Linked DNA regions of Candidatus Finniella inopinata. The protein of the gene in region 2 binds, or shares a complex with, the protein of the main gene of each other region. Links are inferred from orthologs where the notes say so. Each region holds a gene or a part of one and is shown on either strand. Other genes may lie near its edges.

Region 1 (5,464 bases), on a different replicon or contig from region 2:
ATCTATAATTATTAAGTCACGCAATGACAAGCGACCCTGTTCTAGATTTTCTCTCCAATGATTCAAAACCTGAGCCGTAACAGGGCTTTCGCAAAGACCGCCAATCATGGTTTGATAGCCTGCCTCGATGCGCTTCGCGATGGCAATTTCCCCTTCACGAGACAATAATTCAACGTTGCCCATTTCGCGCAAATACATGCGGACAGGGTCATCCGTGCGACCGGCAACTTCTTCCTCAGATTCCTCGTTGCTTTCGTCAAATTCAAATTCTGAAGTCGGTAAAGGCGGCGTTAAATCGCCTGACAAAAATGTTTCTTCCGCCTCGTCACTGTCAACAATGTTAATGCCCATTTCGGCAATCAAGGTCATTGATTCGTCTATTTGGTCAGAAGAGAGCTGGTTTTGGGGCAAAGCCTCATTCAATTCGTCATAGGTGATGTAACCTCTTTCCTTACCCTTTGCCAAAAGTCTTTTTAAAGACAAATTGCTTTTGCTCAGTTCGATTAGAGGAATGTCAGCCTCTGCTCCTGTTGAAGGGATGTCAATTTTTTTAGGGTTCTTTATAGCCATAATGATTTGTATACTCCTTAAAAACGGGTCAAATCGGGAAGATGTTTTTCAACGTCTTCATTTTTTGCCAAGATTGGTCATCAAAAGATTTCTTTGTGTCTTCTTGCGCTTGTTTAAGATCATTTTTTACTGCTTGCTTCCATGTTGTTTGTTGCCAAATATCTTGCCATCGCTCTAGGGCAAGGTCTGGGTCGCTGCCATGCATGGCAAATGGAGCGTGCAAAAACAGTTCTTTGTCAAACAACGCATCAAGTTCTGAGGCAAATCCCAGTTCATGTAGTTTGTCTTTTAAAGTCTGTAAATTTTCTTGGGAATAGTCTAGCATGCATTGCCTCATATTCTGCCAGCTTTCTTTTTGAAATTCAAGACCCGCGAACTTTTCGAACACCTCTTTCAATAAAGTAGGGTGCGTAATCAAAGTTGCCAATAATATTTTATGGGCTAGGGTATTTTTTTTATCGGATATCCTGGGAAGAGGCAAAGATCCTAAATTCACCTGAGGTTTGCCCTTTTTCAGGGAAGGTAAAAAACGTTTTTCTTGGTACCACAACCGATTCAGGCGCTCAGTCACATCCAATTCATAAAACTTGCGCATGTCTGGATCTTGAATTGTTTTGACCAAATCAAATACCTGGCGCTTAAACTTCGCCTTGCCTTCAGGGGTTGACAGGGCCTCTGCCGGCTGTATTTTCATTATATTGGTCCACATGCTGTCAATCAGGCTGAGAGATTGATCAAGCATCCCTTTAAACGCAGAGGGTCCCCTTGCCTTCAAAAAACTGTCTGGGTCTTCGCCAGCAGGCAGATAACAAATCTTGAGGCTTTTATCGGCCGTTAGCAACGGCAGCGCTCGCTCAATTGCCCGAAAAGAGGCACGCACACCAGCCTGATCACCATCAAAACATAAAATCGGGGAAGGATGGCGGCGCCACAATAAATTCAACTGCTGCTCTGTCAAGGCTGTCCCAAGGGGAGCCAAGGCTGTCGTGAATCCGCCTTGATACAATGATATGACATCACAATACCCCTCCACAAGAATGGGGGGGATATCTTTGTTAATATGCTTAAAAGCTTGATGATAATTATAAAGAACATGCCCTTTATGAAAAAGAGGGGTCTCTGAGGAATTAATATATTTTGCCTGATCCGCCGTTTGATCCTTTGATCCGATAATGCGGCCACCAAAGGCAAGAACACGGCCTTTAACATCGAAAATGGGAAACATGACCCGGCCACGAAACCGGTCATAAATTCGCCCACCATCATCTGTTTGAATCAAAACGCCTGCCTTTAAGATTAAGGCCTTATCAAATCCTTTTTGCGTCAAGGTCTGGGACAAAGACCCGCCGCCCTGTTTTGGGTCTGGGGCAAAGCCTAAGCGAAATTGGGTTTGGGTTGATTGACTAAACCCGCGCTGGGCCAGGTACTCACGCGCCCCCTCTCCACGGCTTTGTTGAAGACTTGTCTCAAACCACTGACAGCTAAACTCCAAAATTTTATACAAATCAGGAGGGGGAGCCTTTTCGGGTTGTCTCTCCACCTCTTGTATCGTAATGCCCGCCGTTTCAGCCAGCTGGTGGATGGTTGCCTTAAAATCCAGGTTATGTCGTTGCATGACATATTGAATAACATCCCCGTGGGCGCCGCATCCAAAACAATGATAAAAACCCTTGTGGTCATTAACGGTAAAAGAGGGGCTTTTTTCAGAATGGAAAGGACAGAGTCCATGGAATTCATGCCCTTTACGTGCAAGCTTGACATCGCGTCCAATCACCTCAGACACGTTGACGCGCTCTCGTATCTGTTGTGTGTAAAGCGATAAATCAGTCATGACACTACTTTCGATAACACGTCATTACCAGGAACCGCAGGCGACCTAGCAATCCAGACAACAACTTTTCAATCAGGATAAAATTCGTCATCTAAACATTGCTCAAATGTGTAGGGGCAAATTTGAGGCATCAATTTTAGATCAATAGGCGTTTCTTTTTGAATGATTAATTGTGCTTTTTTATAGGCAACAGAAAATCCTTCGGTCACTTTGCTTTTTAAACTTGGGCTATCTTGAAGAAGCTCCTCTAATTCCATACGTTGCATTTTAATGCTACCTTCCCAACTGCGACCCCTAAAATCTGGTTGATATTGCCATTTAAGAAGATGGAAAATTAATTGAGCAAGCCTTGAAATCAAAGCGTGTTTTTTGTTATTGCCCATATCCTCCAGTTCCTCTATCAAATGTTCTATGTCCATTTCGTCAAACCTCTTTTGTTTAAGAAACGCTATGTTGCCTGTCACCCAACCATAAAAATCTTCTTCATACTTTGGGGTCATCGCTTTTTCTCCTCATTCCTTGGTCCTTCCATCCTGTGATTATATACTGATCACTCGTGAAATGGTTAAAACAGTTTTGCTACCGCCCATAAAATTTGCCTATAATAGCCAGGTATATAAAATTTTACTAAATGGAAAGCAATGATGAAAAATATTCTTGTAGCCTCAGCCGTTATCGCTTCTGCTTTGCTCAGCACTGGATGTGCACCTAAGTTGGGCGGCAATGACTACAGCGTCAAGGGCGCTGGTGAAATCAGTCAAACCCAAAAGGGTGTTATCGTGGCGGCTCGCCCTGTTATGATTAATGCCCAGGATGCTAGCCAACCTGGCGCTGGCTCGGTCATTGGTGGTCTGTCAGGCGCCTTATTAGGCTCGCAAATCGGCGGCGGTAAAGAAGGCCGCGTTGTGACGGGTGTGTTAGGTGGCCTGGCCGGTGCTGGCGCTGGTCATTTGATTCAAGGGAAAGTGACAGAACAAGAGGGCGTGGAATATCAAGTCCAGCTTGACCGAGGTGACGTTATTACCCTGACCCAAGGGGCCGAGCCGAAAATGAGTGCAGGTCAAAGAGTGTTGGTCGTTCAAAGTAACCGCGACCGCAGCCGCATTGTTCCTGATTTATCACATTAAGTTGTAACATCACGGATGTCATTCCCGCGAAGGCGGGAATCTATAAAACACAACTGGACCCCCGCTTTCGCGGGGGTTACAAAAAAACCCCGGAAAATTATCCGAAAGTATTGTTAATTCTGGTGCCCCCTACGGGATTCGAACCCGTGTTCCCACCGTGAGAGGGTGATGTCCTAGGCCTCTAGACGAAGGGGACGATGCTGCACACTAGCGAATTTCACATAAGAATTCAATAAACTTATTGACCAGCATTGGGGAAATTTGGTTCGCTTAAGAATGTAAGGCTTTCTCCACTAACTCCGCATTACGCGAAATAGCATACAAATAGGATTTTGTTGCCAAATCAGGCGCACGACGCCCATGTTCCCAGTTTCTTAACGTATTAAGATTGATTCCAAACCGTGCAGAAAATTCAGCTTGAGACATTTTTAACTGTTCCCTTATTTCTTTGGCGTTAAGAAGGTCTGGGATTTCTATCTTCTTAAGCCTTTCAACATGAGACACCTTGGCTTCCCTAGTAGAGCTACCTTTTGCGTAATCTAAGGCTTCTTGAAGAGAGTCAATAAGTCTTTGTCCAGTTGTCGTTTCCATATTAGCCTCCATAAATCTTGCGAAACTGTTCGGTTAGTGCCCGAAGAATCCCTAATTCTGATTTGCTTAAATCTATTTTTTCAGACTTTGCATACTACACATCTAAAAAGAAGAGAGGGGATTTATTGTTGTGGTAATAATAAATCACACGTGCTCCTCCAGATTTACCTTTTTGTTGAGCAGAAACTCTAACCTTCCTTATGCCGCCGGAATGGGGGATAACGTCTCCGATGTCAGGGGTGCTGGCCAGAATTTGCTTTAAGTCATCAAGTTCTTCTGATTTCAAAACTCCTTCAGCGTGCTTCATAAAGCTAGCTGTTTCAACAATTGTCAGCCATTTATTAGTTTCTGTACCCATATATGTATGTATAGGTCAATGACCTACGTAAGTCAATGACTTATATTGCATGGTGTTTTCTGAGTAGCAATAAACTTATTCACCCTCTTTTTGCCAGGTGCCTCTTCCAACGGAAAGGTATTGGTTTATGCTGTCATGATTAGAGGCTGCCGCCTGATGATACGCAACTGCGTCCGCTTTCATGCTGGCTGATGCGCGCCTATCTTTCGCTTCTAATTCTTCATATTTGTCTAAAATGATTTGTCTTAGGCGCGTTAATTCATCAACCTTGCCAGGTTTCACAAAATTATACTTCCCCATCAAAATCGTGGGGGCATTATCTTTAATTTCCTTTAAAATTATGCTTTTATCTAAAATATGATCAAATACTACCTTATCTTCAATGGCACTAAGCATTACTGCCATAATCTCGCATAAACCATCAAATTGAGGCTTGGAAAGATCAGGCGCCATAATGTATGCAGCGGCAATGATGCGATATAATGTTTTGGGTTCCTGTATTCTTGTTCGATCGTCGCCAACAGCATATTCTGAGAAAGGGTCGTATTCTCCGCTTTTTATAATGGTTCGAATGAGATCAGGCCTAGGTTGTCCCTTAAATGCGGCTTCATTTGTAGAAGTATTGTATGACATACCAACAGCCTTGAACATGACTCTATTCAGGCAATCAGCCTTGTAGTAATTCCACCCTTCTATTTTTCTAGCATCCTTTAGCAACCCATATAACTGAACAGAGGTTAATTCACTAGAATCCTTCGAAAATTCAGTCAGCTTAATCAATGCATTTATTGAACCTTCTTGCACATCCACTTGTCCCTCTAAGCTACTGGACGCTGCCGCCGATGCGTAAACGCCTGTATTAAACGCAATAACGAAAGCAGATACAAGAAGCGGAAGGTGTAACTTTTTTATCTTAAACTTTAGCATTTTCAGGAACCCTCTTTTAAAACCTTAAGAATATATTCAAATTAATCAAATAAAATATTT
Region 2 (5,571 bases):
ATTGCAAGAGGGGATGTTTTTCACGATTGAACCCATGATTAATGCCGGCAAACCCGGTGTGAAGGTTTTGGAAGACGGATGGACGGCCGTAACCAAGGATAAGTCTTTATCGGCCCAATTCGAACATAGCCTGGCCGTCACGTCCAATGGTTATGAAATTTTTACGGTTAGTGGTTAAAACATATGTCCGTTAAGCTGCCCCCTTATGTCGTGATTAACGATCCGAATTGTCCAAACAAAGAGGTTTTGGAAACCCCTGCCAAGGCCTTTACCTTTCCTCTGACAAAAGAAGATTTAGCAATAATCAAAATCTTAGAAGCGAAGTACGACGCAGAGGAAAACTGTTCTGGGCTGGCCGCCCCTCAAATTGGGTTCTCTAAGCAGGCAATTGTTTTCGCCCTTAGCGATGATCCAGATTTAAAAAAATGGCGCCCCGACATCAGCGATACGATGCCAAAGACCCTTTGGTTGAACCCCAGTTATGAACCTGTTGGGGATGATAAACACATCGACTATGAAGGGTGTTTTTCGGTAGCTGATGTGGCTGGTCCTGTGGCCCGTTATAAAACAATAAAATATGCGGCTTATTCAAAAGAGGGCACCAAAATTGAAGGCGTTGCTCATGGTTTCTTGGCGCGCGTTATGCAACATGAAATTGACCACATTCGGGGTATTTTGTACACACAGTATGTCCCGGATGGAAAATTGTTGCCCGTGGAAGAATATCGTCGCATGCGCGTAGAAGCTATGGAAAAAGGAATAGCCCCTTCATGACATCAACTGTCTTATCACTGGTTCCTCAACAAACTCAGCTGGCCCCCATCGCTGAAACGATTTTGCATAACGTCGAGGCCGAACAGGCTTTGTTGGGTGCTTTATTGTTGAACAATAATTCCTTGGAACATGTCAGTGATTTCTTGCGCCCCGACCATTTTTCCCACGCCGTTCATGGACAGATTTACGAATCCATTCAACGCCTGATCGATCGAGGGCAAATTGCCGACCCCATCACCTTAAAAGATATTTTTCACCAAAATGAACATTTGGCCACGGTTGGAGGAGCCAGCTATTTAATTGATTTAGCAAACTCGGTTGTGTCCATCATCAGTGCGGCTGATTATGGTCGCCTGATTTATGATTTATATTTAAGGCGCCAACTGATCAACCTAAGCCATGAAACCGTACAAGAGGTGCGCAATTTTGACATGGAAGCCACCGCTGTCCAGCATATTGAATCGGCGGAGAAGAAACTTTATGACCTAGCAACAACAGGTCAAGCAGGTGGAAATGCCATCAGCTTTCGAGAGGCCTTAACACAAGCCATTGAAACAGCCGAAATTGCTTACAAGCGCGACAGTCATATCGTGGGTGTCACCACAGGCTTCATTGATCTTGATAAATGGTTGGGTGGATTGCACCCTTCTGACTTGTTGATTTTGGCGGGACGACCTTCTATGGGAAAAACAGCCCTTGCCACCAACATTGCTTTTAATGCAGCCCTTTGTTTTGCCCAAAACAACCAGGACGGAACGCCCGTTGCCTTCTTCTCGTTAGAAATGTCTGCCGAACAACTAGCCACCCGTATTTTATCCAGCGAATCGAAAGTGTCTTCTGATAAAATCCGCCGCGGTGAAATACGCAGCGAAGATTTCCCAAAATTTGTTGAAATTAGCCGATCGATTCATAACACCCCTTTGTTTATTGACGACACGGCAGGGCTTAGCATTATGGCTTTACGCAATCGAGCCAGACGCCTTAAACGCCAACACAATATCGGGCTGATCGTCATCGACTATTTGCAATTATTGGAAAGCAGCAATAAACGAAGTGGTGACAACCGTGTTCAAGAAATTTCTGAAATTACCCGTTCTTTAAAGGGTATTGCCAAAGAATTAAATGTGCCCGTACTGGCCTTATCACAGCTTTCCCGTGCCGTTGAGCAGCGCGATGACAAACGTCCCCAGCTGTCTGATTTGCGTGAATCAGGGTCTATTGAGCAAGACGCTGATGTGGTCATGTTTGTCTATCGCGAGGAGTATTATGAAAGCCGCAAGCAACCACCAGAGGGAACCGAGAAGCATTTGGAATGGCAAAAACGTATGGATGGAGTTTACAACAAAGCCGAAGTCATTATCGCCAAGCAACGTCACGGCCCTATCGGTACCGTGAAATTATTCTTTGATGGTAAGTTGACACGCTTCGGTAATTTAGAGAATATGTAGGTACGTAAAGTTTGTTAGTTCCCGTAGCTCAGCCGGATAGAGCGCAAGATTCCTAATCTTGAGGCCGTGGGTTCGAATCCCGCCGGGGACGCCAATTTATATCGTAAGTTTTAAAAAACCATACCCAATTCAAATCATTTTTCGGCATTCCTCTCATCATCACGAGGAGCTATTGCTCCGTGGTGATCCATGTATTTTCCTGGATGGCCACGCCCCTAAAGGGGCTCGCCATGACGGGTAGAAATGGGGAAATGGTTTGAATTTGGTATATAGGGTTTCAATGTCAGGGAAAGTCGTTTATAAGCATAGCTAATAGCAGGTAGTACTGAACAGAGGAGTAACTTATGAGTATCCTTGGAAGTTTAAGCCGCGAACAAAAGGAAGCCGTTGGTCTTTTACAGATTGGCACCTTTCTCGAGTATTTTGACCTAATGCTGTATGTTCATATGGCTGTCTTGCTCAATGATATCTTCTTCCCCAAAACCGATCCCCACACAGCCGCTTTGATTGCTGCGTTTGCTTTTTGTTCAACGTATATTTTGAGACCATTCGGTGCAATTTTATTTGGATGGATAGGAGATAATATAGGTCGCAAAACCACCGTTATTTTGACAACCATGATGATGTCCTTAAGTTGCGTTATCATGGCTAATTTGCCAACCTATGAACAAATTGGGATTACCGCTGCTTTGATCGTAACGGTTTGCCGTATTATTCAAGGCCTGTCGTCTATGGGTGAGGTTATGGGCGCAAAAATTTATATCACCGAGATTACCAAGCCCCCAGAACAATATTCTGCGGTCCTTCTTATCACATTAGCCTCTTCTTGTGGTGCGATGACAGCCCTTGGTTTATCTTCTCTTGTTAACAGTACAGGAATAAGTTGGCGTACGGGTTTTTGGGCCGGTGCAGGCATTGCTGTGATAGGTTCCATAGCCAGAACAAGATTGAGAGAAACACCAGAGTTTGTTGATATGAAACGGAAAAAAAAGATAGAAATTGAAAAAAAGCATGTGAGCAAAAAAAACAAAGAAATTCTTTTCAAAGAAGTGGAAAGTCGACTCTATAAATCAAAAACTAGGGCGTGTCATCAATTAAGCCAAATAGCCGCAGCAACCAAATGTATGGCTCCCAGGAAGTTTCGAGCTGTTTTATCATATCGAGTGGCTATGGCTCTGTATTGTTTAAGTTTGGCGAAGAAGTTTTCGATGAGGTGCCGGGCCTTGTAGAGGTCTTTATCATACGAACAAGGGTTGATCCTATTCTTTTTTGGGGGAATGACCGCCTCACATCCTTTCTCTTCAAGTTTTTTTCTCATACGTTCGTCTGCGTCATAAGCCTTGTCAGCTAAGACGGCACCAGCTTGCGTAAGGTTATCTATTAAGGCATCGGCACCTTCTAAATCGTGATCTTGTCCGGCTGTTAAATAAAACCCTGTTGGATTTCCCAACGCATCACAGGTGGCATGAATTTTGGTGCTTAATCCTCCTTTGCTTCGTCCAATCGCTTGGTCAGCTGAGAATTCTTTTTTTTAGCACCAGCACTGTGCTGATGAGCACGCACTATACTTGAATCAATCATAGCGTATTCATTGTCAGCATCTTGGCTTAATAGCTCAAAAATTTTCTTCCACACACCTGATTGGCTCCACCTCGAATGGCGTAGATGAATAACTCTAAAATCCCCAAAACGTTCCGGTAAATCACGCCACGGAATTCCAGCTCGATATCGATATAGAACGGCTTCTATAAATAGGCGATTGTCTTTTGCTGTTGCACCAACATATCCTTCCCTTCCAGGTAGCATACCCTTAATGCGATCCCATTGATCATCCCGTAATGCGTAGCGTCTCACCGAAAAAAACCTCGTAAAATTTTTCTCAATTAAAACAGAAATCTATGACTTATTCAATTGATGACACGCCCTAATAAAAAAGATTTTGCGGCCTATTTCTTTTTAGAGTGTAGCAATCCTTTCTGTTTTTATTTATATTACATATATTTTTCCCCAATATTAAAATCTTTTGGTTATAGTTCACCGGATATAATTTCTCACAATTTCCTTTTATCAATTATTGATTGTCTCGTTGTTTTTCCTTTAATTTATTTGGTAAAAATTTTTAACCCTATAAAAATATTAAAGTTTCAAGCTATAGTTCTTCTTTTAATAGTTGTCTCTTTACCTATTTTTGCCATGTATTTGAATTCCGGTCGTCAGGTGTTTTTGTTTCAAGCAATACTTTTTCCTTTTTCTCTCTCAGGAGTGGCAGTTGCTTCTCCAATTTTTATCAAAAGATTTAATGTGGACAGGAGGTTTACTACAACAACGATTGGTTATGCCCTGGCTCGTTCTTTTATGTATGTTGTCACTGCTTTTGGTCTTGTATATTTAACAGAATGGATTGGTCACAGCGGTGTATGTGTTATTGGTTTGCCATTAATGTTTGCCTGCTTTTGGAGTATTCGCCATTTTGAAAAGCTAGAAGGCTTGCGGCCTCACAAATCGTTTGTTCCCATAAACGATGAAGTTCACAGCCAAGCTGCGTAACAGTTTTATGGAGATTTAAGGTGAACAATAATCCACAACCCAGAGAAGGTCTAAGCTTTGAAGCGCGTTTTATGGCGGCAGTGATTCTGCTTATGGTCGTTCTCGTTTTGATCATAGTCAGTCCGAAATTATGCAGCGGCTTTAATTAGAACCTGCCGTAGTCATCGCCAAAACGGACGATATCATCTTCCCCCAAATAGGGGCCTGATTGAACTTCTATAAGCTCTAGAGGAATCTTTCCAGGGTTTTCAAGGCGGTGTTTGGTACCACAGGGTATGTAAATCGATTGATTTTCAAAGACCATCAATTCTTCTTCGCCACGAGTCACTTTGGCTGTGCCACTGACAACGATCCAATGTTCAGCCCTGTGGTGATGCATCTGCAAAGATAGTTTCTGTCCAGGCTTAACCGTAATATGCTTTACTTGGAACCGTTCGCCTTTATCAACGCTTTTGAATGATCCCCATGGCCTTTCCTCGGCAGAATGGGATCGGGTGTGGGGACGCTCTGAAAGTTTCAACGTATCCACGATATGTTTAACGTCTTGAGAGGCTGCCTGAGAGGCCACAAGTATCGCATCCTGCGATTCCACAACAATGACCCCTTCCAACCCCACAACCGTTACCAGGCGCCCTTCGGACCGAATATAAGACTGACTAACATTATGGGTGACCACATCGCCCAGGATGGTGTTGCCATCCTTATCGCGGTTGTCGACTTCCCACAAAGCTTGCCAGCTACCAAGATCATTCCAGTTAACCGTAAGGGGGGCGACTCTGACATTACTGGCCTGTTCCATAAT

The links. The genes of interacting proteins can lie anywhere in the genome.
Region 1: the proteins of EQU50_RS00545 (region 2) and dnaG are in contact, whole or in part, in a crystal structure (PDB 2R6A), measured with the Geobacillus stearothermophilus proteins. The link is inferred for Candidatus Finniella inopinata from one-to-one orthologs. Residues at the interface, in WP_033016901.1 of Geobacillus stearothermophilus: Ser13, Glu15, Ala16, Gln18, Glu91, Leu92, Asp94, Ala95, Val96, Pro97, Thr98, Ala99, Ala100, Asn101, Tyr104, Tyr105, Ile108; in WP_049624496.1 of Geobacillus stearothermophilus: Lys456, Leu457, Leu458, Pro459, Ala460, Asn463, Ala464, Leu467, Leu535, Leu536, Ile537, Ala538, Gln544, Glu545, Asp548, Tyr549, His552.

Annotation. Positions count from the first base shown.
Region 1 is NZ_SCFB01000006.1:111,172-116,635, forward strand. What follows is about bases 1-2,889. They hold dnaG (DNA primase), read right to left. Parts: upstream 2,402-2,889; coding sequence 599-2,401; downstream 1-598. Other genes in these bases: rpoD (RNA polymerase sigma factor RpoD), read right to left, coding at 1-570; EQU50_RS05495 (DUF29 domain-containing protein), read right to left, coding at 2,470-2,889. Outside these bases: more of EQU50_RS05495, read right to left, coding at 2,890-2,901; EQU50_RS05500 (outer membrane lipoprotein), read left to right, coding at 3,043-3,528; EQU50_RS05510 (helix-turn-helix domain-containing protein), read right to left, coding at 3,799-4,119; EQU50_RS05515 (hypothetical protein), read right to left, coding at 4,214-4,477; EQU50_RS05520 (hypothetical protein), read right to left, coding at 4,553-5,404. UniProt on the Escherichia coli protein: RNA polymerase that catalyzes the synthesis of short RNA molecules used as primers for DNA polymerase during DNA replication.
Region 2 is NZ_SCFB01000001.1:98,992-104,562, reverse strand. Bases 1-2,996 are described here. They hold EQU50_RS00545 (replicative DNA helicase), read left to right. Parts: upstream 1-770; coding sequence 771-2,222; downstream 2,223-2,996. Other genes in these bases: EQU50_RS00550 (peptide deformylase), read left to right, coding at 184-774; map (type I methionyl aminopeptidase), read left to right, coding at 1-178. Outside these bases: EQU50_RS00525 (MFS transporter), read left to right, coding at 4,134-4,769; EQU50_RS00520 (mannose-1-phosphate guanylyltransferase/mannose-6-phosphate isomerase), read right to left, coding at 4,915-5,571. UniProt on the Escherichia coli protein: The main replicative DNA helicase, it participates in initiation and elongation during chromosome replication. Travels ahead of the DNA replisome, separating dsDNA into templates for DNA synthesis.